DNA from 4 places in the Paracoccus sp. P2 genome. Region 3 is predicted to be linked to each of the others. Evidence: riboswitches for the same ligand, from Rfam matches in the RefSeq annotation. Region 3 holds a riboswitch; each other region holds the start of a gene.
What was found. A riboswitch is a leader RNA that binds a small molecule or an ion and turns the genes downstream of it on or off. The one in region 3 is predicted to bind cobalamin.

Region 1: it holds a riboswitch for cobalamin, as region 3 does, so the genes downstream of both, nrdH (glutaredoxin-like protein NrdH) here and ACDP63_RS08880 (ribonucleoside triphosphate reductase) in region 3, are expected to answer to the same signal.
Region 2: it holds a riboswitch for cobalamin, as region 3 does, so the genes downstream of both, ACDP63_RS01240 (ABC transporter substrate-binding protein) here and ACDP63_RS08880 (ribonucleoside triphosphate reductase) in region 3, are expected to answer to the same signal.
Region 4: it holds a riboswitch for cobalamin, as region 3 does, so the genes downstream of both, ACDP63_RS04760 (CbtB domain-containing protein) here and ACDP63_RS08880 (ribonucleoside triphosphate reductase) in region 3, are expected to answer to the same signal.

What each region holds. Positions count from the first base shown of each region.
Region 1 is NZ_JBGOSN010000001.1:189,584-194,518, reverse strand. Features, by position in the region: gene ACDP63_RS00910 (TonB-dependent receptor) at 1-1,744, opposite strand, end outside; cobalamin riboswitch at 2,118-2,309, shown strand; gene nrdH (glutaredoxin-like protein NrdH) at 2,401-2,622, shown strand; gene nrdI (class Ib ribonucleoside-diphosphate reductase assembly flavoprotein NrdI) at 2,631-3,047, shown strand; gene nrdE (class 1b ribonucleoside-diphosphate reductase subunit alpha) at 3,029-4,935, shown strand, end outside.
Region 2 is NZ_JBGOSN010000002.1:6,038-10,972, reverse strand. Features, by position in the region: gene ACDP63_RS01245 (FecCD family ABC transporter permease) at 1-641, opposite strand, end outside; gene ACDP63_RS01240 (ABC transporter substrate-binding protein) at 638-1,648, opposite strand; cobalamin riboswitch at 1,742-1,945, opposite strand; gene ACDP63_RS01235 (short-chain fatty acyl-CoA regulator family protein) at 1,940-2,134, opposite strand; partial or broken gene ACDP63_RS01230 (hypothetical protein) at 2,528-2,659, shown strand; gene ACDP63_RS01225 (hypothetical protein) at 2,682-2,912, shown strand; gene ACDP63_RS01220 (hypothetical protein) at 3,091-3,513, shown strand; gene ACDP63_RS01215 (hypothetical protein) at 3,525-3,743, shown strand; gene xrtE (exosortase E/protease, VPEID-CTERM system) at 3,857-4,935, opposite strand, start outside.
Region 3 is NZ_JBGOSN010000010.1:91,671-96,605, reverse strand. Features, by position in the region: gene ACDP63_RS08885 (TonB-dependent receptor) at 343-2,421, shown strand; cobalamin riboswitch at 2,668-2,881, shown strand; gene ACDP63_RS08880 (ribonucleoside triphosphate reductase) at 3,081-4,826, shown strand; gene nrdD (anaerobic ribonucleoside-triphosphate reductase) at 4,841-4,935, shown strand, end outside.
Region 4 is NZ_JBGOSN010000005.1:20,855-25,789, reverse strand. Features, by position in the region: gene leuD (3-isopropylmalate dehydratase small subunit) at 1-362, shown strand, start outside; gene ACDP63_RS04765 (endonuclease/exonuclease/phosphatase family protein) at 353-1,405, shown strand; cobalamin riboswitch at 1,573-1,777, shown strand; gene ACDP63_RS04760 (CbtB domain-containing protein) at 1,814-1,990, shown strand; gene ACDP63_RS04755 (CbtA family protein) at 1,990-2,688, shown strand; gene ACDP63_RS04750 (hypothetical protein) at 2,758-3,291, shown strand; gene bluB (5,6-dimethylbenzimidazole synthase) at 3,291-3,914, shown strand; gene ACDP63_RS04740 (hypothetical protein) at 3,948-4,935, opposite strand, start outside.

The sequences.
Region 1 (4,935 bases), on a different contig from region 3:
TGGTGACGCGGGCATTGTCCTTTTCGGTCCTGAACAGCGCCGCGCTCAGCTCAAGCTGATCGTTCAGCACCAGCCATTTCGTGCCGATCTCGTAATTCACGCTGCGCTCGGGATCGAGGCTGTCCAGATCGTCCGAGGCATTGCTGCCGCCGGTGCCCGCGCCTTCGCCCGCCGGGTTCGAGGAGGTGCTGGCCGAGGCATAGATCGAGCCATTGGGCACCGGCTTGTAAACCACGCCCAGCATCCCGTTCAGGAAATCGGAATCGTTGTCGTTGCTCGCGCGTGGATCATCCTCGGTCGCATGGGTGACGCTGTCGACGCTGTAATCGTCCCAGCGTAGCCCCACCGTCACCTCCCATTGCGGGGTGAAGGTGATGGTGTCCAGCGCGTAGACGCCGCGCGACTTGGTGGTGCTGTAGCCGGTCTCGCCGCCGCGCTCGATGCTGCCGCCCCAGAACGCGCCGGGATTCGGATTCTCATAGGGCGAGGTCGGCATCGGGTCGGGATTGTTCACCGCCAGCCGGCGGGTGGCGGCGCGGGAATTGGCGATGTCCACCCCGACCGCGAAGCGATGCTCGACGCCCCAGGCCCGTGCCTCGCCCGAAAGCTGGGCGTTGAACGACACGGTCTCGTTCACCCGGTCCGAAGCCTTGGAACTGCGCGACACCAGCCCGTCGCTGCCCGAGGTCGGCGAGGTCACGACATAGGTGTTGGTGTCGCGCGCCTTGCGCAGGGCCGTGGTCAGCCGCAGGCTGTCCGAGAAGGCATGTTCGAACTTCACATAGCCCGAGGCGGATTCGAGATCGCGGAAATCGCGCGCGTGCAGGCCGTAGAAGGTATCGGGCTCGACATCGGCCGGCAGGAACGGGTCGACGCTGGTGCCCGAACCACGCCGCCATGCCGCCGGCGTGCTCGCATTGGACATCGGCACGCCGTAATCGGGCGTATCCTCGTCCTTGTAGTAATACAGCCCGGCGGTGATCTTGCTGTCGTCGGTCAGGCGATAGCTGATGCTGGGCGCCACGCCGAAGCGCCGGGACTCGACGCCGTCGCGCCCGCCCAGATCGTCGACGTGCTGCCCCATCAGGTTCAGGCGCAGGCCGATCGCGCCGAATTCACGGTTCGAATCCAGCGTGCCGCGGACATAGTTGCCGGTGCCATAGGACAGCGCCACCTCGTCAAAGGCGCCCGACTGCGGGGTCTTGCTGTTCAGGCTGATGGTGCCGCCGGTCGAACCGGCGCCGGAATAGACGCCGCCCGGACCCTTGCTGATCTCGATCGATTCCAGGTTGAAGGCCTCGTATTGCGTGCGCGAGGCGTTGCGCATGCCGTCGACCAGCATGTCCTGGCTGGCCTCGAAGCCGCGGATATAGGGGCGCACGCCCTGCGGCACGCCGCCCTCGCCCGCGCCCAGGGTGACGCCCGGCGTGGTGCGCAGCACGTCCGCGACCGAGGTCTGGCCGCGCTCCTCGATCTGGCGCGCGGTGACGACGGTCACGGTCTTGGGCGTGTCGAGCAGCGGCGCGGTGGCCTTGTCCGAGGCGCTCTCGGTGACCTTGTAGCTGGTCTCGGCCTCGTTGCCCTGCTGGCGGCGGATGACCACCGTGTCCAGGGTAACGGTATCCTGCGCCTGGGCGGGGCCGGCCACGCCGGCCGAGATGGCCAGCACGGGCAGCAAGCCCAGGGTCGGCAGCAATTGCGCGGCTGACCCCGAGGCAGGCGGTTTGGGATGGGTTTTGTTCATGGGTTGATCCCGGCACGAAAGATGAGTCGCAACCGCCTCAAGGCGGAAACGACAGGAAGGTGCTGGCTCATCAATGGCTTGCGCGTTCGCGCAGCGGAAAGCGGGGTGAAACCGCGGTCCGGCTGCGCTTGATCAACGCAAGAGGACAAATTGTCATACCTTGTCAAACGACGCAGCGTCATTTCCCGGCTCCGCAACCTCGCCTGTTGCCATAATCCAACAGTCTGCCGGGTGCTGCGCCCGCGCCATGGCCCGTCATCACCGCCGCCGGCAGCATATCCAGCCCCTGCCCGCGATCCCGGCGGCCCACCAGATGTTCCAAGAACAGTGCCATCGCCCACTAAATCTGGATTGACCCGGCCTGTGACCCGTGGCTAACTGCGGGGGTCATGGTTGCCCTGGGGCCGACTCGGGGATGAAAAGGGAAGCCGGTGAAAAGCCGGCACTGCCCCCGCAGCTGTAAGCGGCGAGCGACGCTGGAATGCCACTGGAGCCCAGGCTCCGGGAAGGCCGGCCGAGCCGAGACCCGCAAGTCAGAAGACCTGCCATGGCGCGAAAGAACGAAACCGTGCGGCGGGCGCGGGGCTGGAACAGGGTCCGGTGGCATGTCCATCGGCCCGGCCCCCTCTTGCCGACAGAACAGAAGGAGCCGGGCCATGCCCATCACCGTTTACTCCAAGCCCGCCTGCGTGCAATGCACCGCCACCACGCGGGCGCTCGACGCGCGCGGCCTGGCTTATCGGCTGGTCGACCTGACCGAGGACGAGGCGGCGATGGAGCTGGTCGCCTCGCTGGGCTATCGTCAGGCCCCGGTGGTCGTCGCCGGCGATGCGCATTGGGCGGGCTTCCGGCCCGACATGATCGGCCGGCTGTCCTGACCGGCGCCATGGGCGGGCTGGTCTATTATTCCTCGGCCTCGGGGAACACCGCGCGCTTCGTCGCGCGGCTGGGGCTGGCGGCCGGGCGCATTCCGGTCTCGCCGCGCGACGCGCTGCCGCAGCCCGCGGCGCCCTATGTGCTGATCTGCCCGACCTATGCCGATGGCGAGGGACGCGGCGCGGTGCCGAAACAGGTGATCCGTTTTCTGAACGATCCCGCCCGCCGCGGCCTGCTGCGCGGCGTGATCGGCAGCGGCAACCGCAATTTCGGCACCGCCTTCGCCCTGTCGGCCAGGGTGATCGCCGCAAAATGCAACGTGCCCGTGCTTTACCGCTTCGAGCTGGCGGGCGACGACAATGATCTTTCCCGCGTCCGGGCGGGGCTTGAGAAATTCTGGGGGACGGAATGCTTGACGATGGCGTAAAGGCCGAGCTGGACTATCACGCGCTGAACGCGATGCTGAACCTTTACGACGGCGAGGGCCGCATCCGCTTCGACGCGGATCGCAAGGCCGCGCGGCAGTATTTCCTGCAGCATGTCAACCAGAACACCGTCTTCTTCCACTCGCTGGACGAGAAGCTGGGCTATCTGGTGGACGAGGGCTATTACGAGGCCGAAGTCTTGGAGCAGTATCCGCGCGAGTTCCTGCACCGGATCTGGGACGCGGCCTATGCGCGGAAGTTCCGCTTTCCGACCTTCCTGGGCGCCTTCAAGTATTATACCAGCTACACGCTGAAGACCCGCGACGGGCGGCGCTATCTGGAACGCTACGAGGACCGGGTGGTCATGGTCGCGCTGGCCTTGGCGCGCGGCGACCAGGATCTCGCCATGCGCTTCATGGAGGAAATCCTGTCGGGCCGCTTCCAGCCGGCGACGCCGACCTTCCTGAACGCCGGCAAGAAGTCGCGGGGCGAGCTGATCTCGTGCTTCCTCTTGCGGCTGGAGGACAACATGGAGAGCATCGGCCGCGGCATCAATTCGGCGCTGCAGCTTTCCAAGCGCGGCGGCGGCGTCGCCCTGATGCTGACCAACCTGCGCGAGGCCGGCGCGCCGATCAAGGGGATCGAGAACCAGTCCTCGGGCGTCATCCCGGTAATGAAACTGCTGGAGGACAGCTTTTCCTATGCCAACCAGCTGGGCGCGCGGCAGGGCGCGGGGGCGGTCTACCTGAACGCGCATCACCCCGACATCCTGCGCTTCCTCGACACCAAGCGCGAGAATGCCGACGAGAAGATCCGCATCAAGACGCTGTCGCTCGGCGTGGTCATCCCCGACGTGACCTTCGAGCTCGCCAAGCGCAACGAGGACATGTATCTGTTCTCGCCCCATGACGTGGAGCGGGTCTACGGCCTGCCCTTCTCGGAGATTTCCGTGACCGAGAAATATGCCGAGATGGTCGACGACAAGCGCATCAGGAAGAAGAAGATCAATGCCCGCGCCTTCTTCCAGACCCTGGCCGAGATCCAGTTCGAGAGCGGCTATCCCTATATCATGTTCGAGGACACGGTGAACCGCGCCAACCCGGTCGCCGGCCGCATCAGCATGTCGAACCTGTGCAGCGAGATCCTGCAGGTGAACGAGGCGAGCACGTTCAACGAAGATCTGAGCTATTCCCATTTAGGCACTGATATTTCATGCAATCTCGGCTCGCTGAACATCGCCGCGACCATGGACGGGCCGGATTTCGGCGCGACCGTCGAGATGGCGATCCGGGCGCTGACCGCGGTGTCGGAAATGTCGGCGATCGAGGCCGTGCCCTCGATCCGGCGCGGCAATGACGAGGCGCATGCCGTGGGCCTGGGCCAGATGAACCTGCACGGCTTCCTGGCGCGCGAGCGCATCCATTACGGCAGCCCCGAGGGGATCGAGTTCACCAGCGTCTATTTCGCCGCCGTCGCCTATCACGCCATCCGCGCCTCGAACGGGCTTGCGCAGGAAAAGGGCCGGACCTTCAAGGATTTCGAGACGTCGAAATATGCCGACGGCTCGTTCTTCGACAAATACGTCACGCGCGACTGGCTGCCCTCGCTGCCCGAGGTTGCGCGGGTCTTCGCGGGCATCAGCCTGCCCACCCGCGAGGATTGGGCCATGCTGCGGGAATCGGTGATGCGGCACGGGCTTTACAACCGTAACCTGCAGGCGGTGCCGCCGACGGGCTCGATCAGCTACATCAACAACTCGACCAGCTCGATCCACCCCATCGTCGCCAGGATCGAGATCCGCAAGGAAGGCAAGATCGGCCGGGTCTATTACCCCGCGCCCTTCATGGACAACGACAACCTGGACTATTACCGCGACGCCTACGAGATCGG
Region 2 (4,935 bases), on a different contig from region 3:
ACCCAGCTGTCGGGCCAGCGCACGCCGGACAGGTTGCCCAGCAGCCAGAACATGATGCCGCGCGCCTGCTCGGCGCTGGCCGATTGCGCGATGATCAGCGCGGTCAGCGCGTTGAACATCTGCGAGCCGGCGATGCCCGCCAGGATGATGACCCCGGCGCCGCGCATCCCGGTCCCGCCGCCGGCGGCGCGCGCCAGCGCCGCCACCAGCGCGAAGGCGGTCAGCGCCCCGGCAAAGGCGCCCGCCGACATGCTGAGCAGCCCCGCGCCGATCCCCGCCACCGCGACCGTGACCGCCCCGGTCGAGGCCCCGGCCGAAATCCCCAGCAGATAGGGCTCGGCCAGCGGGTTGCGCAGCAGCGCCTGCAGGATCAGCCCCGACAGCGCCAGGCTTGCGCCACCGCAGGCCGCGACCACCGCCCGCGACAGCCGGTAATGCCAGATCACGCTGGCGTCGATCGGATCGAGCGCGGCCGAGCCAAGCCCGGCCTTGACCGCCAGCACCTCGATGACGGTGGCCAGCGGAATGCGCGTCTCGCCCACCGCCGTTCCGAAGAGCAGCGCCGCGACCAGCACGGCGGGGGCCAGCCACAGCCAGCCCCGATTGCGCCCCGTGCTGCGGGTCGCGGCGCGCGCCCTCATTTCAGGTCGAACCCGGCCAGCGAGTCAGCCAGCGATTCCAGCGCATAGATCGCGCGCACCGAGGGGTCCATCGCATTGGCCGGCATGGTCAGGATGCGGTCGTTCTTTACCGCCCCCATCTCGCTCGTCACCGGGTCCGAGGTCAGGAAATCCCGCTTGACGGCGATGTCGTCGGCCGGAAAGCGGCGCCGGTTCATCTCGGCGGCAACGATGAAGCTGGGATTGGCCTTGCTGATGGTTTCCCAGCCCACGGTCGGCCATTCCTCGGCCGAGGCGACGACGTTCCTGACCCCCAGCTTGGACATCATCCAGCCCGGCACGCCATTGGCACCCGCGACATAGGGGTCGATCTCGATCTCGGCCGAGGAATACCAGAACAGGCCCGACACCGTTTCGGGCAGGTCCAGCGCCTGCGCCCGCTCGACCGCCGCCGCCTCGCGTGCCTTCAGGTCGGCGATCACCGCGGCCCCGCGATCCTGCACGTCGAAGATCGCCGCCAGTTCCTCGATGCCCTGGTAGAGCAGCGCGGTGTCGAACAGGACCGAGCGCGCGCCGTCCATGCTTTGCGTATTGTCCTTGCCGACGCATTCGGTGGGCATGATCCAGCTGGGGATCTGCGCGTCGTCGAACATCTCGCGTGTGCCGACCACGCCCTGCGGGCCGATCATCCATTCATAGGCCGTGACCACCAGCCCAGGCTTCTTGGCCAGCACGCTTTCGAAGCTGGGGGCGTTGTCGGCCAGCCGCTCGACCCCGGCATCCGCCTCGGCAAATTCGGGCAGGACGGGGTTGATCCACAGCGCCGTGCCCGCCACCTTGTCGGCCAGCCCCAGCATGTAGAGGATCTCGGTCGTGCTTTGCCCGACGCTGACGACGCTTTCGGGCGCCTTGTCGAAAGTGACTTCGTGGCCGCAGCTGGTCAGCGTCAGCGGGTATTCGGTGGCCCCGAACGCCGCCATCGGCGCCAGGGTGAACGTGGCGATCATCGCCGTGGTGAGCCTTGGCATGATGTTTCCTTCCGCTACATCATGAACAGGCCGGATGAGCGGATGGAGACCGGGCGAATGCCGGTCGCAACCCCTCCCGAGCCGACCCGCTCGGATTGGTCAAACGTCGTCGGCAGGTCTCCTGACTGGCGGGTCACGGCAGGGATGCGGCCTTCCCATGGCGCGGAGCCACAGTGGCATTCTCGCATCCTGCTCGCCGCCTACAGTTGCGGGGGCAGTTCCGGTTCGGGACGCCTGCGGGCGCCCCGGCGGATTCCCTTTCAATTCCTTGCGGAAACCGACGCGCCTTCCCTAGCTTCTGGCGCGGGCGCTGGCAAGCGGCAGCATGGCCGGCCGGCTTGCCGCTGCCGCGCCACGGCTGCCCCCGGCCCGGTCCCGCCGCACGAAGAAGAACGGGATGCCGCGCGCCTCGGGGCGTTGCAGCGTGGACATACGATGCGCGGTCTGCTCGAAACTGGCACCGAAGCGGTGGCCCAGCAGTTCCACGTCGTAGCGCGCCGATCTGGAACCGGCGGCTGGACTGCCCCAGCAGTTCGGACAGCATCAGCTCGCCCCTGACCGGGGCGGGCAGGATGCGCACCGCGATGCCATGCGCGGCCAGCCGGCCGGTCAGCGCCATATGTGGCTCGTTGCGGTGCCGCGCCAGCGCCTCGGCCAGTTTCTCGGCCGCGCGGTCCAGCCTATCGACGTAATTGCGCCGGGCATAGAGCCAGTTCCGGACCGCATCGACCGGGCGCGATCTGCCCGACTATCTGCCGCAAACGCGCGAGATCCGGCAGGGCATCTGGCAGGCCGCCTTCGTTCCGCCGGCGCTGGAGGATCGCCGGGTCGAGATCATCGGGCTGCTGGGACCATGTCTTCAGCCATATCGAGCCCGCGATGCTGCTGAACCCGCATCAGGGCCGGATCACCGAGGCGGGCGTGCGGCTGAACATCCAGGTCTGCGTCGAATACCTGGCGCAATGGCTGTCGGGCCGCGGTGCGGTGCCGATCCGAAACATGATGGAGGATGCCGCCACCGCCGAGATCAGCCGTGCCCAGCTGTGGCAATGGCTGCGCCGCGGTCGCGCTGGAGAGCGCCGCATGGCAGGGCGATCTGATGCAAGCCGAGATCGTCCGCATCCTCGACCGGCTGGGCCCGAACGGGCTCCATCGCGGCCATTACGCCGCGGCCGCGCGCATCCTGCGAGAGGCGGCGACGGCCGAGACCTTGCCCGATTTTATCACCCTGCCGGCCTATGCCGTGCTGAACGCGCTGGACTGAGGGGCCCCGATGGACATCATCCGCACGCTTGCTCCCTTTGGCGGGCCGCTTGCCCCGGATGCCCCGCCTTGCCGCCGGCCGCGCCTGCCGATTCCCGGACCGATCATGCGGAAAGGAAGCATCATGAGCAGAAAGACCTTTTCGGCAATACATCAAATGGCTGAAGGTGGAGCCGATCATGGACGCAAACCCGATCCGCGAGGGCACGGGGCGCCGGCGCGTGATCGAGGATTGCATCGCCTCGCTGACCTTGGGCGGCGCCGACCTGTTGTGGATCGAGACCGATACGCCCAACGTGGACGAGATCGCCGGCATGGTGGCCGAGATCCGCAAGGCGGTGCCCGATGCCAAGCTGACCCATAACAACGCGCCCGGCTTCAACTGGACGCTGAGCCTGCGCAAGCAGCTGCGGGCACAATGGCTGGCCGAGGGCCGGATCGGCAAGGCCGACCATCGTGACGGCAGTGCGCTGATGAAGCCCGATTTCGACGATACCGGCCAGGACCGCGAGGCCGACGCCCGGCTGCAACGCTTCCAGGCCGACATATCGGCCCGCGCGGGCGTGTTCCGCAACCTGACCATGCTGCGACCTTCCACCTGACCGCCAAGCCGGTGGACGAACTCAGCCGCGGCAATTTCGGCGCGGAAAAGATGCTGGCCTATGTGCAGACCGTGCAGCGCGAGGAGATCCGCCGCGGCATCTCGGCGGTCAGGCACCAGCACGAGGTCGGCTCGGACCTGGGCGACACGTTCAAGGAGATGGTGGCGGGCGAACGCGCGCTGAAGGCGGGCGGGCATGCCAATACCATGAACCAGTTCGCCGCAGGATAGGCCGGGATCGGGCTGCGGGTCGCCCGCCTTCGGTGGGTTCGCTCAACACCCCCCGGCCTGCCCGCGACGCCCCGATCCCTTGGGGCGTCGCTTTTCCGTCGTCGCGCCCGTGTTCAGATCAATGCCCAGTTGCCGCTGGCCGCCGCGGCGGCGAAGACCACGAGGTTCGCCGCCGCATGCGCCCATACCGCGTCGGTCAACCTGCCGCGGCGCTTGTAGACCGCGGCAAAGGCCAGCCCGGCGACGAAGGCCGCCGCGCCGCTGTCATGGAGCAGCGCGAAGGCGGCCGAGGAAACCAGAACGGCGCCTGCCTGGCCGGCCGGGCCGGGCAGTTTCAGCAGGTGGCCCAGCAGGTAGCCCCGGAAGGCCGCCTCCTCGATCAGGGGCACCAGCAGCACGGTGCCGACCAGGCGCAGGACGATCCAGCTTGCCGCCGCAAGCCCGAGCCCGGCGAAGGGCGGCGGGGCCGGCTCGGCCCCCGCAGCGACGCCGGCGGCAATCCACATGATACCGACCGCGACGCCCGCCAGCAGCGGCAGCGGATCGACGCGCCAGTCGAGCCGGGCCCAGACCGGAAGGAACAGGACCAGCCCCGCGCCCATCGCCGGCACCCGGTATGGGTAGGCCGCCTCGGGATTGGTGAAGAATGTCGATACGAAAAGCCCCGAGAGCAGCAGGACCAGCAGCGGCACCAACATCGCGCTGACCGGATCGTGCCGGAAGGCGGCTGTCTTTGCGCCAAAGGCCGGGCCGGGCTTTTCGCCGCGCCACAGCGCCGGCACCAGATGCGCCGCGCCGATCATCCCGATGCTCAGCAGGGTGAACAGCAGCCAGCCCGCGTAGCTGTGAAAGGCATTGACCGCCAGGTCGGGCGATATGCGCGCCCCGATCCAGATCAGGGCCGCGATGCGCAGCACGTTGAGGCCGAAACTGGCCAGCAGCCCGACCGGCAGCAGCACCAGTGCCAGAGGCAGGCGCAGGCGCCGCCGCTCGAGCGCGATGAACCCGGCCATCACCAGGGTGATGAGCGCAAAGCCTTGCATGCCCGAGCATGGGTCGCCCACGCGGATGAGGAAATCGTCAAAGCCGATCACCATCTCATTCGGGGCGGCCACGACCCTGCCGGGCAGCAGGGCAAGCAGGCGCAGCACCAGCTCGAAGGTGGCGGCGGTCAGGGGCGGCCAGCCCCAGG
Region 3 (4,935 bases):
ATCCGCTGGCGAAGGGTGGGCAAATCTTCCTTGATAGGGAGGACCATGTCCGCTCCGCCGAAATCCCGACCGTGACGACTGGCGGAGGGCTGAACGCACGGTATCTTATCTTTTTTATCGGATTACTGTCGCACAACCACAGATGGGTGTAAAGTGATCCTGCGGCGCAGGTTGTGGCGCAGGGGTCACGCCCTGGATTCCCAGGCGCCGCCACCCCTTGCCCCAAGCCTTGTCAATCGGTTAACCCGGCGCTGTCGCTCGGCGGTTTCCCGCCGGCGGAACGGAATCGCAAATCGCAGCCAGCATTCGCCAGCCCGCAGTAGATCTGGATAGGGTTTGGAGATGAATGGACATAAAATCCCGGTGCTGCTTGGCACGGTCGCCATGCTGGCATTGGCCACGGCCCCCGCGCTGGCTCAGGACAATCAGGGCATGGCCGAGGCGGTGCGGCTGGACGAAATCGTCCTGACCGGCGAAAAGCAGGCGCGCAGCATCAAGGATACCGCCTCTTCGGTGGCCGTCCTGACCACGCGCGACCTTGAGGAGAGCGGCGGGCAGGACAGCACCGCCGATGCGGCGACGGGCATCGCCAACGTGACCTATGTCGCCTCGGGCGGCCAAGGCGGCGCCCCCACCATCCGCGGGCAGGACAGCGAGGGTCCGAATTCCGGCGCGGTGGCCTTCTTCGGCGGCACGGCCCCGCGGCTGGCCTTCAATCTGGACGGGCATTACCTGGGCTATAACGAGATCGTCTGGGGCAGCCAGGCGCTTTGGGACGTCGAGTCGATCGAGGTCTTTCGCGGCCCGCAGACCGCGACCCAAGGCGCGAACTCGATCGCCGGGGCGATCATCGTCAAGACCAAGGATCCGACTTTCCAGCCCGAGGGCGCCGCGCAGCTGGAATATGGCAGCCACAACCGCCGCCGCGCCAGCCTGATGGCCTCGGGGCCCTTGTCCGAGGATCTGGCCGGGCGCATCGCCGTCGACTACTGGGCGCGCGACAATTACATCGACTATACCAACCCGGATTTCGCCGTCGGCTCGACCGACCAGGACCATGAATCCCGCACCATCCGCGCCAAGCTGCTGTGGCAGCCGCAGGAGATCCCGGGGCTCGAGGGCAAGCTGACCTTCTCGCACAGCCTGACCAACCGGCCGAACTGGGAAGCCGCGACCGAGCCCTATGAGGATCTGGAAAGCGCCACCGCCTCGAATCCCAGCTGGCGGCTGCGCACGAACACCACCATCCTTGATGTCAGCTATGAATTCGGCAATGGCTGGACGTTGTTCAACCAGCTGCAATATTCCGACATCTGGGTCAAACGCTCGACCGAGCCGGTCAGCGCGGGCACAGCGATCCTGGATCAGGACGTGACCTCGAACGAGACGCGCGTAACCTTCGGGACGCCCGAAGACCAGTTCAGCGGCGTAGCGGGACTGTTCGTCTCGCGCACCGATTCGGACGAGCTTCTGGATTACCGCGGCACCACCACCTATGACGACCGCAAGGACAGCCTGGGGATATTCGCCGAAACCACCTGGCGCCTTGCCGACCGCTGGAGCCTGACCGGCGGGCTGCGCTATCAGCGCGACGACATCACCCGGCGCGGCGTGTCGAGCTTTACCCCGAACGTGCTGGATTACGACGAAAGCTTCGACGCCTGGCTGCCCAGGATCGCGCTGGCCTATGACCTGGACGCATCGACCCGCATCGGCGCCATGATCAGCAAGGGTTACAACCCAGGCGGGGTGACGCTGAACCTGACCAGCGGGGAATACGTGCCCTTCGACGCCGAGACCTCGTGGAACTACGAGATCTTCGGCCGCACCCGGTTGCTCGACGACCGGCTGGAACTGACCGGCAACCTGTTCTACACCCAGCTCCATGATGCGCAGCGCTATGTCGTGACCAGCCTGCCCGAGAACATCGGCAGTTCGATCACCGTCAATGCCGAGCGCGCCAAGTCCTATGGCCTGGAACTGGGGATGGACTATCTGCTGCGCGACAATCTGCGGGTCAAGGCGGGGCTGGGCCTGTTGCATACCGAGATCAGCCGCTTCACCAGCGCGGCGGCGGATTACCAGGGCCATCGCTTCGGCCGGTCCCCGGACTATACGCTTTCGCTGGCGGCCGATTGGGACATCACCCCGGAATGGCGGCTCAGCGGCCAGCTGCGCCATACCGACGGCTATTATTCCGACGACAACGAGGACCGCGACACCTGGGTCGATTCCTATACCGTGGCCAATGCCCGGCTGACCTGGCAACCGCGCGAGAACCTGCAGGCCTTCGCCTATGTCAACAACCTGTTCGACGACCGCTCGGTGACCTATCTGCGGGCCAGCCGCTCGATCGGCGGCTTCGAGGCCACCGTGGTCGAGCCACGCGAGCTGGGTATCGGCCTGAAGATGACCTTCTGATGCGAACGAATGCCCCGACAAGGATCGGGGCATTCATCTTCTCTAAGAGCCTGCTGATCCATCGGGCCTGGACTGGCCGGTTCCGAATTGTACGACGCTCTACCACAAGCAGAAAATTTGCATGTACAAAACCGTATCGGCCTGCTTCAGGTCCGCTGCACCCGTTGTTGTGAGCGGTCTGACTTCCTCTCTTGGACAAAGTGTCGCAGGTCAATACAACATCTTGACGGATACGGCGCCTTAATCCCTATATGTAGGCATCACGGTTCTTTCGGGTCGATCCGGCCCGAAAGCGAAGAGGGAAGCCGGTGCGCCTTTCGGAGCAAGGCCGGCGCTGCCCCCGCAACTGTAAGCAGCGAGCCTGCGCCGGATCACGCCACTGGTGCCGCACGGCATTGGGAAGGCCGGCAAGGGCCGCGACCTGCGAGCCAGGAGACCTGCCGTGACGATGACGATGAACCACGGGCGGGGTGTCCCGGCGGTGCGCCTGGCAATGCGGCCTTGTCGCCGCAGGGCTCCATGCGTCCTGGCCTGCCCCGCCCACAGCAGCACGGGGAACAGATGCGGCCATTCTTCACCACCAGACCTGCCGAGGCCGGCGTCGCCGTCCGCAGCACCGCAAGGGCGGCAGCAAGCCGCAGGCAAGGGAGGGCGCGTTGATGCCGGCGCCGCTTACGCCCCCGCCCGCCGCGCCGGCAAGGGATGTCGCCGTCGATGTCGCCTCGTCGGTCAACGAATACTTGGACCGTGCCGATTGGCGGGTGAATGCCAACGCCAACCAGGACTATTCGCTCGGCGGGCTGATCCTGAACGTCTCGGGCAAGGTGGTGGCCAACTACTGGCTGTCGCATGTCTATCCGCTTGCCGTGGGCGAGGCGCACCGCCGGGGCGACCTGCATATCCACGACCTCGACATGCTGGCCGGCTATTGCGCCGGCTGGTCGCTGCGCACCTTGCTGACCGAGGGCTTCAACGGCGTCCCCGGCAAGGTCGAGGCCGGGCCGCCGAAACGCCTGTCCAGCGCCATCGGCCAGATCGTGAACTTCCTGGGAACGCTGCAAAACGAATGGGCCGGCGCGCAGGCCTTCAGTTCCTTCGACACCTATATGGCCCCCTTCATCCGCAAGGATGGCTTGGGCTATGCCGAGGTGCGGCAGGCCATGCAGGAGCTGATCTTCAACCTCAACGTCCCCTCGCGCTGGGGCACGCAGACCCCGTTCACCAACCTGACCTTCGACTGGGTCTGCCCCGAGGATCTGCGCGACCAGGTGCCCGTGATCGGCGGTCAGCCAATGAATTTCACCTATGGCGCCTTGCAGGCCGAGATGGACATGATCAACCGCGCCTATATCGAGGTGATGACGCGCGGCGACGAAAAGGGCCGGGTCTTCACCTTTCCGATCCCGACCTACAACATCACGCCGGACTTTCCCTGGGACAGCGAGAACGCCAAGCTGCTGTTCGCGATGACGGCGAAATACGGCCTGCCCTATTTCCAGAACTTCCTGAACTCGGACCTCAAGCCGAACATGGTGCGGTCCATGTGCTGCCGGCTGCAACTGGACCTGACCGAGCTGCTGAAACGCGGCAACGGCCTGTTCGGCAGCGCCGAGCAGACCGGCTCGCTGGGCGTCGTCACCGTCAACTGCGCGCGGCTGGGCCATCTGCACAAGGGCAACGAGGCCGGGCTCCGGCGTCGCCTGGACGAATTGCTCGACCTGGGCCGCGACAGCCTGGAGATCAAGCGCCGGGTGATCCAGCGGCTGATGGACGACGGGCTGTTTCCCTATAGCCGGCGCTACCTGGGCACGCTGCGCAACCATTTTTCGACCCTGGGCGTGAACGGCATCAACGAGATGATCCGCAACTTCACCGACGATGCACATGACATCACCACGAGCTGGGGCCATGGCTTCGCGCTGCGGCTGCTCGACCATCTGCGGGCGCGCATCACCGCCTTCCAGGAACAGACCGGACATCTCTATAACTTGGAGGCGACGCCGGCAGAGGGCACCACCTATCGCTTCGCCAAGGAGGACCGCAAGCGTTTCCCCGGCATTCTCCAGGCCGGCACCGAACACGAGCCTTACTACACAAACTCGAGCCAGCTTCCGGTCGGCTTTACCGACGACCCGTTCGAGGCGCTGGAACGGCAAGAGGCGCTGCAGCGCAAATACACCGGCGGCACGGTCTTGCATCTCTACATGGGCACGCAGCTGTCCTCGGCCGAGGCCTGCCGCAAGCTGGTGCGCCGGGCACTGGAGAACTTCGGCCTGCCCTACATCACCGTCACGCCGACATTCTCGGTCTGCCCCAGGCATGGCCATATCGCGGGCGAACACGCGTTCTGCCCGCGCTGCGACGAAGAGCTTATCGCGAAAAAGCGGCAATCGGCCGCGCATTGAGAAAGGAAAAGACCATGTTCGACGACCGGAAAACCGGACCGGAAGAGATCCTGCTGGCGGATGAGGAACGCCAGCCCTGCGAGATCTGGACGCGGGTGATGGGCTATCA
Region 4 (4,935 bases), on a different contig from region 3:
CGCGCGAGCATGCGCCCTGGGCGCTGCTGGATTTCGGCATCCGCTGCGTGATCTCCACCAGCTTCGCCGACATCTTCTACAACAACTGCTTCAAGAACGGCATCCTGCCTATCGTCATGCCGCAAGAGGTGGTGGATGTGCTGATGGAGGACGCGAAAAAGGGCGCCAATGCCCGCATGACCGTGGACCTGGAAAACCTGACCGTGACCACCTCGGACGGGCAGAGCTTCCCCTTCGAACTGGACCCGTTCCGCCGCCATTGCCTGCTGAACGGGCTGGACGACATCGGCCTGACCATGGAAAAGGCCCCCGCCATCGACGCCTACGAGGCGCAGATGGCCCAGAGCCGGCCTTGGGTGTAAGGCCGCTGGCCGGGGCGGCCCTGCTTGCCATCCTGGGCCTGGCCGCCCATGCCGATCCGCTGCGGATCGCGACCTACAGCCCCGACCTGTCGCGCGACGGGCCGGGGCTTTTGTTGCGCGACCTGGGCCGCAAGGACGCTCAGATCGAGGCGGTGGTGCAGGTGCTGGCGGAAACCCGCCCCGACATCCTGCTGCTGACGCATTTCGACTGGGACCACGACGGCCGGGCGCTGGACGCCTTTGCCGCAAGGCTGGCCGAGGCCGGGCTGGACTATCCGCACCGCTTCGCCACCCGGCCGAATTCCGGCATGGCGACAGGGCTGGACCTGAACGCAGACGGGCGGCTGGGCAGCGCCGACGATGCGCAGGGCTTCGGCACCTTCTCCGGCCAGGGCGGCATGGCGATCCTGTCGCGCCACCCGATCGGGCCGGTGACGGATTACACGGCCTTCCTGTGGCGCGACCTGCCCGGCCACCTGATGCCGCCGCTGCCCGAGGAAGCGGCGGCGATCCGCCGCCTGTCCTCGACCGCGCATTGGGACGCGGTGGTCACGGTCGCCGGCCGGCCGCTGCACCTGCTCGCCATGTCCGCGACGCCGCCGGTCTTCGACGGACCCGAGGATCTGAACGGCCGGCGCAACCATGACGAGCTGGCCTTCTGGCTGCATCACCTGCCCGACGGCCCCTTCGTACTGGCCGGCAACCTGAACCTCGACCCCCTGGACAGCGAGGGCCGGCCCGAGGCGCTGGCCCGGATCATGGCGCATGTCACCGACCCCCTGCCTCGCAGCGCCGGCGGCACCGCGGCCAAAGGCGGCGTCAACGACGGCCACAAGGGCGACCCGGCGCTGGACACCGGCGACTGGCCGGACGACAAGCCGCCGGGCAACCTGCGCGTGGATTACGTCCTGCCCGCGAAAGGGCTGGCCGTGCTGGGCTCGGGCGTGTTCTGGCCGGCCGAGGGCCCGCTGGCCGAGGCCGCGCTGGCGGCTTCCGCGCACCGGCTGGTCTGGGTCGACCTGGACTGGCCGCCGGAACCCTGATTGGCACGGCCTACCCGCCACCCGGCGATTCCGCCAGCCCGATCCCCCGCCATCTTCTTCGTTCTCCAAATACCCATGCGGCAGCGCCGCCCGCCGACCCGTCGCCCGCTCTCCGACCCCGCCGCAGCTTCCCCCCGATTCCGCTTGCCGCCGCCGCGCCATCGCAGGTAACATGCGCGTGTATCGGTGCCCCTTTCCGGGGCCAAAAGGGAATGCGGTGCAGCCCTGGGCATCCAGGACCAAATCCGCAGCCGCCCCCGCGACTGTAAGCGGAGAGCGGACGCCCATCGCGCCACTGGCCATCCGGCCGGGAAGGCGGGCGTCTGCCGTGACCCGCAAGCCAGGAGACCTGCCGATGCATGGAACCGCAACGTCGTCGGGTTGGACGACATAAGGAAAGGGTCGCAGATGACCGCAAAACCCATGACCGCCGCAGGGGCCAGCCGCGCCTCGGTGCTGTTTCCCGCCATCGCCGCCTTCGCGATCGGCTTCGGGCTGATCTTCATGTCCGGGCTGGTGCAGGCCGAGACCCTGCATGACGCCGCCCATGACGTGCGTCACGCCACCGGCTTCCCCTGCCACTGATGTTCTCGCGCATTCTGACCAGCGGATTGATCGCTGGCGCTGCAACGGGGCTGATTGCCGCCCTGTTGCAGCTTTGGTTCGTGCAGCCCGTGCTGCTGCATGCCGAACTGTATGAATCCGGCCAACTGGCGCATTTCGGCGCCGAAGCCGTCAGCGCGCATCAGGATCTGGGATCCTTCGAATGGACCCGCAACCTGCTTTCGGTCCTGTTCACCATGATGGTCTATGCCGGCTACGGGCTGATGCTGGTGGCGCTGATGGCGGTTTCCGAATCGCGGGGCAACGCGGTCACGGCGCGGCAGGGGCTGCTTTGGGGCCTGGCCGGCTATCTGACCATGCAGCTCGCCCCCGCCTTCGGCCTGGCCCCGGAAGTGCCGGGCGTCGCCGCCGCCGATGTGCAGCTCCGCGCGATCTGGTGGCTGGGCACCGCCGCCACCACCGGGCTCGCGCTGTGGCTGGTCGCCTTCGGCAAGGGCTGGGCGGCCTGGGGCGCGGCCATCGTGCTGATCCTGGCGCCGCATCTGATCGGCGCGCCGCAGCCCGACAGCTATGCCGGCCCGGTCCCGCCCGAGCTTTCGGCGGAATTCGCCGGCCGGGCGCTGGGGGCGGGCGCGATGGCCTGGGCCCTGCTCGGCCTGCTGGCCGGCTGGTTCTGGCAGCGCGAAGGCCAAGGCGCACCGGTGCCGCAGGCCGCCTGATCGGCGCCGCAACCCTTCCGGCCGGGCGTGCCTGCCGCGCCCGGCTGTTCCATGAAACGGGGAAAAGACATGGATCGCTCGATCCCGATGCTGCTGATCGGTCTGGTCTTCGGCGGCGGCATGGGCTTCGTCATCGCCGCCGCCAACGGCATCACGCTGGACGGCCACGACCACGGCGCGCATGGCCATGGCGCCCAAGCCGCGGCGCATGACCACGGCGCGCCCATCGACCTGCCCGCCGGCAGCGCCACCGCCGCGGCCCGGCTGGAGCCCGACAGCACCGCGGGCTGGAACCTGTTCATCAAGGCCGAGGGCTTCTGCTTTGCCCCCGAACATGCCGGGCTGGCCGACCGCCGGGGCGAGGGCCATGCGCATCTTTACCTCAACGGCGCCAAGATCGCCCGGCTCTACGGCCCGGCCCATCACCTCGACGCGCTGGGGCCCGGAGACCGGCTGCGGGTCGAGCTGAACTCGAACGACCACCGCCCGCTGACCGTCTCCGGCTGGCCGCTTGCCGTCGAGCTGACCGTGCCCGACCGGCCGGTGGGCATCCGCGCCGGGGCCGCGGGCCTGCCCGACAGCGCGATCTGCGCGGCGCCGTGATGGAGTTCGGCGCCGAGGACAAGGCCGCCTTGCAGCGCATCCTGCGCTGGCGCCGCGACGTGCGGCATTTCCGCGACGCCCCGGTCCCCGAACCGCTGCTGGAGGAATTGCGCGCGGCGATGGAACTGTCGCCCTCGGTCGGCAATGCCCGGCCCTGGCGGGTGATCCGCGTCGAAAGCCCCGATCTGCGCGCCGCGATCCGCGCCGATTTCCTGCGCTGCAATGCCCAGGCCGCCACCCGCTACCAGGGCCGGCAGCGGCAGGCATACGATGCGCTGAAGCTGGCCGGGCTGGACCGCGCCCCGGTCTGGCTGGCCGTCTTTACCGAGATCGACCCCTCCGAGGGCCACGGTCTTGGCCGCGCCACCATGCCGCAGACCCTGCGGCAATCGACGGCCATGGCGATCCATGCGCTGTGGCTGGCGGCACGGGTGCGCAACCTGGGGCTTGGCATGGTCTCGATCCTCGATCCGGCGCGGATCGGCCCGCTGCTCGCGGTGCCCGAAAGCTGGGAGTTCTCGGCGCTGCTCTGCCTGGGCTGGCCCGAGTTCACCGACGACACGCCGCTGCTGCACCGCACCGGCTGGCAGGAAAACACCGCCCCCGGCTGGCAGCGGCGCTGAAAGGCCCCACCGCATCCGGCGGGGCCGCCTGGTTCAGGGCTGCGAGGTGGCCGGGCCCATGGGCTGGCCGTTGACGGTAAAGGGCCCGCCGCCCTCGGGCATCTGGATGTCCCAGAGATGCTCGCCGCTCGCGCCGGGCTTGGCCATGGCGCGGGCCATGCGCAGCATCATCAGCGGCTGGCCGGCCTCTTCCTGCGGGGCGGCGGCCAGCGCCGCCTCGACCTTGTCGAGCCCCATGGCCGAGATCAGCACCGCGCCGGTGGGCGCAGCCCCCGGACCCGCCGCGATATCGGCGCGATAGTCGATCCGGTAGCCGTCGCCCTTGATCTGCGAGGGCGCAAGCGTCAGGTCGGCCGTGCCCCTGGGCAGCAGCGCCGCCTGCAACTGTTCGGGTACCAGCCGGGCAAAAGGCTCGTCGGCGGCCAGGTCGAACCCCTCGATCAGCATCTTCGCCGGTGCCGCCAGATCGAAGCCCGAAGCGGTGAAGTCCAGCGTCATCTCTTGCGGCAGGATCGGCACGGCCCAGGGCGGCAGCACGCCTTCGGGCACGGTCAGGCCCGACAGCGCCACCCGTTCGTGCAGCCGGCCGTCGGCGGTGGCACCGGACAGGCCGATCGCCACCTTGGTCGAGGCAAGGCCGAACTCGCCCAGCGGAGAGCCGATCTTCAGGTCGTGCAGCACCGCATCCATCGACAGGTCTTCCCATAGCGGCATGGCCGCGGCCAGCTTGTCGCGCAGCCCGTCCTGCGCGCCCTTGATCAGTTCCTCGGACGGATGGGCGACGAACCAGGAAAGCAGGGACAGCACGCCTTCGCTGCGCATGCCGGTGATCTGGCCGCTGCCCTCGTAGCCCGGCGCGGTGATCTGGAAGGTCATCGGCTGGCCGCCCGGACCCATCAGGATCTCCTGCGACTGCTCCAGCCCCTCGGCGGTGAAGCTCATGGCCTGATCGACGCCGCCGGCCTTGCCGGGCGCGCCGTTCACCGACCATTCCATTCGCGCCGTGCGCTGGTGATCGCGC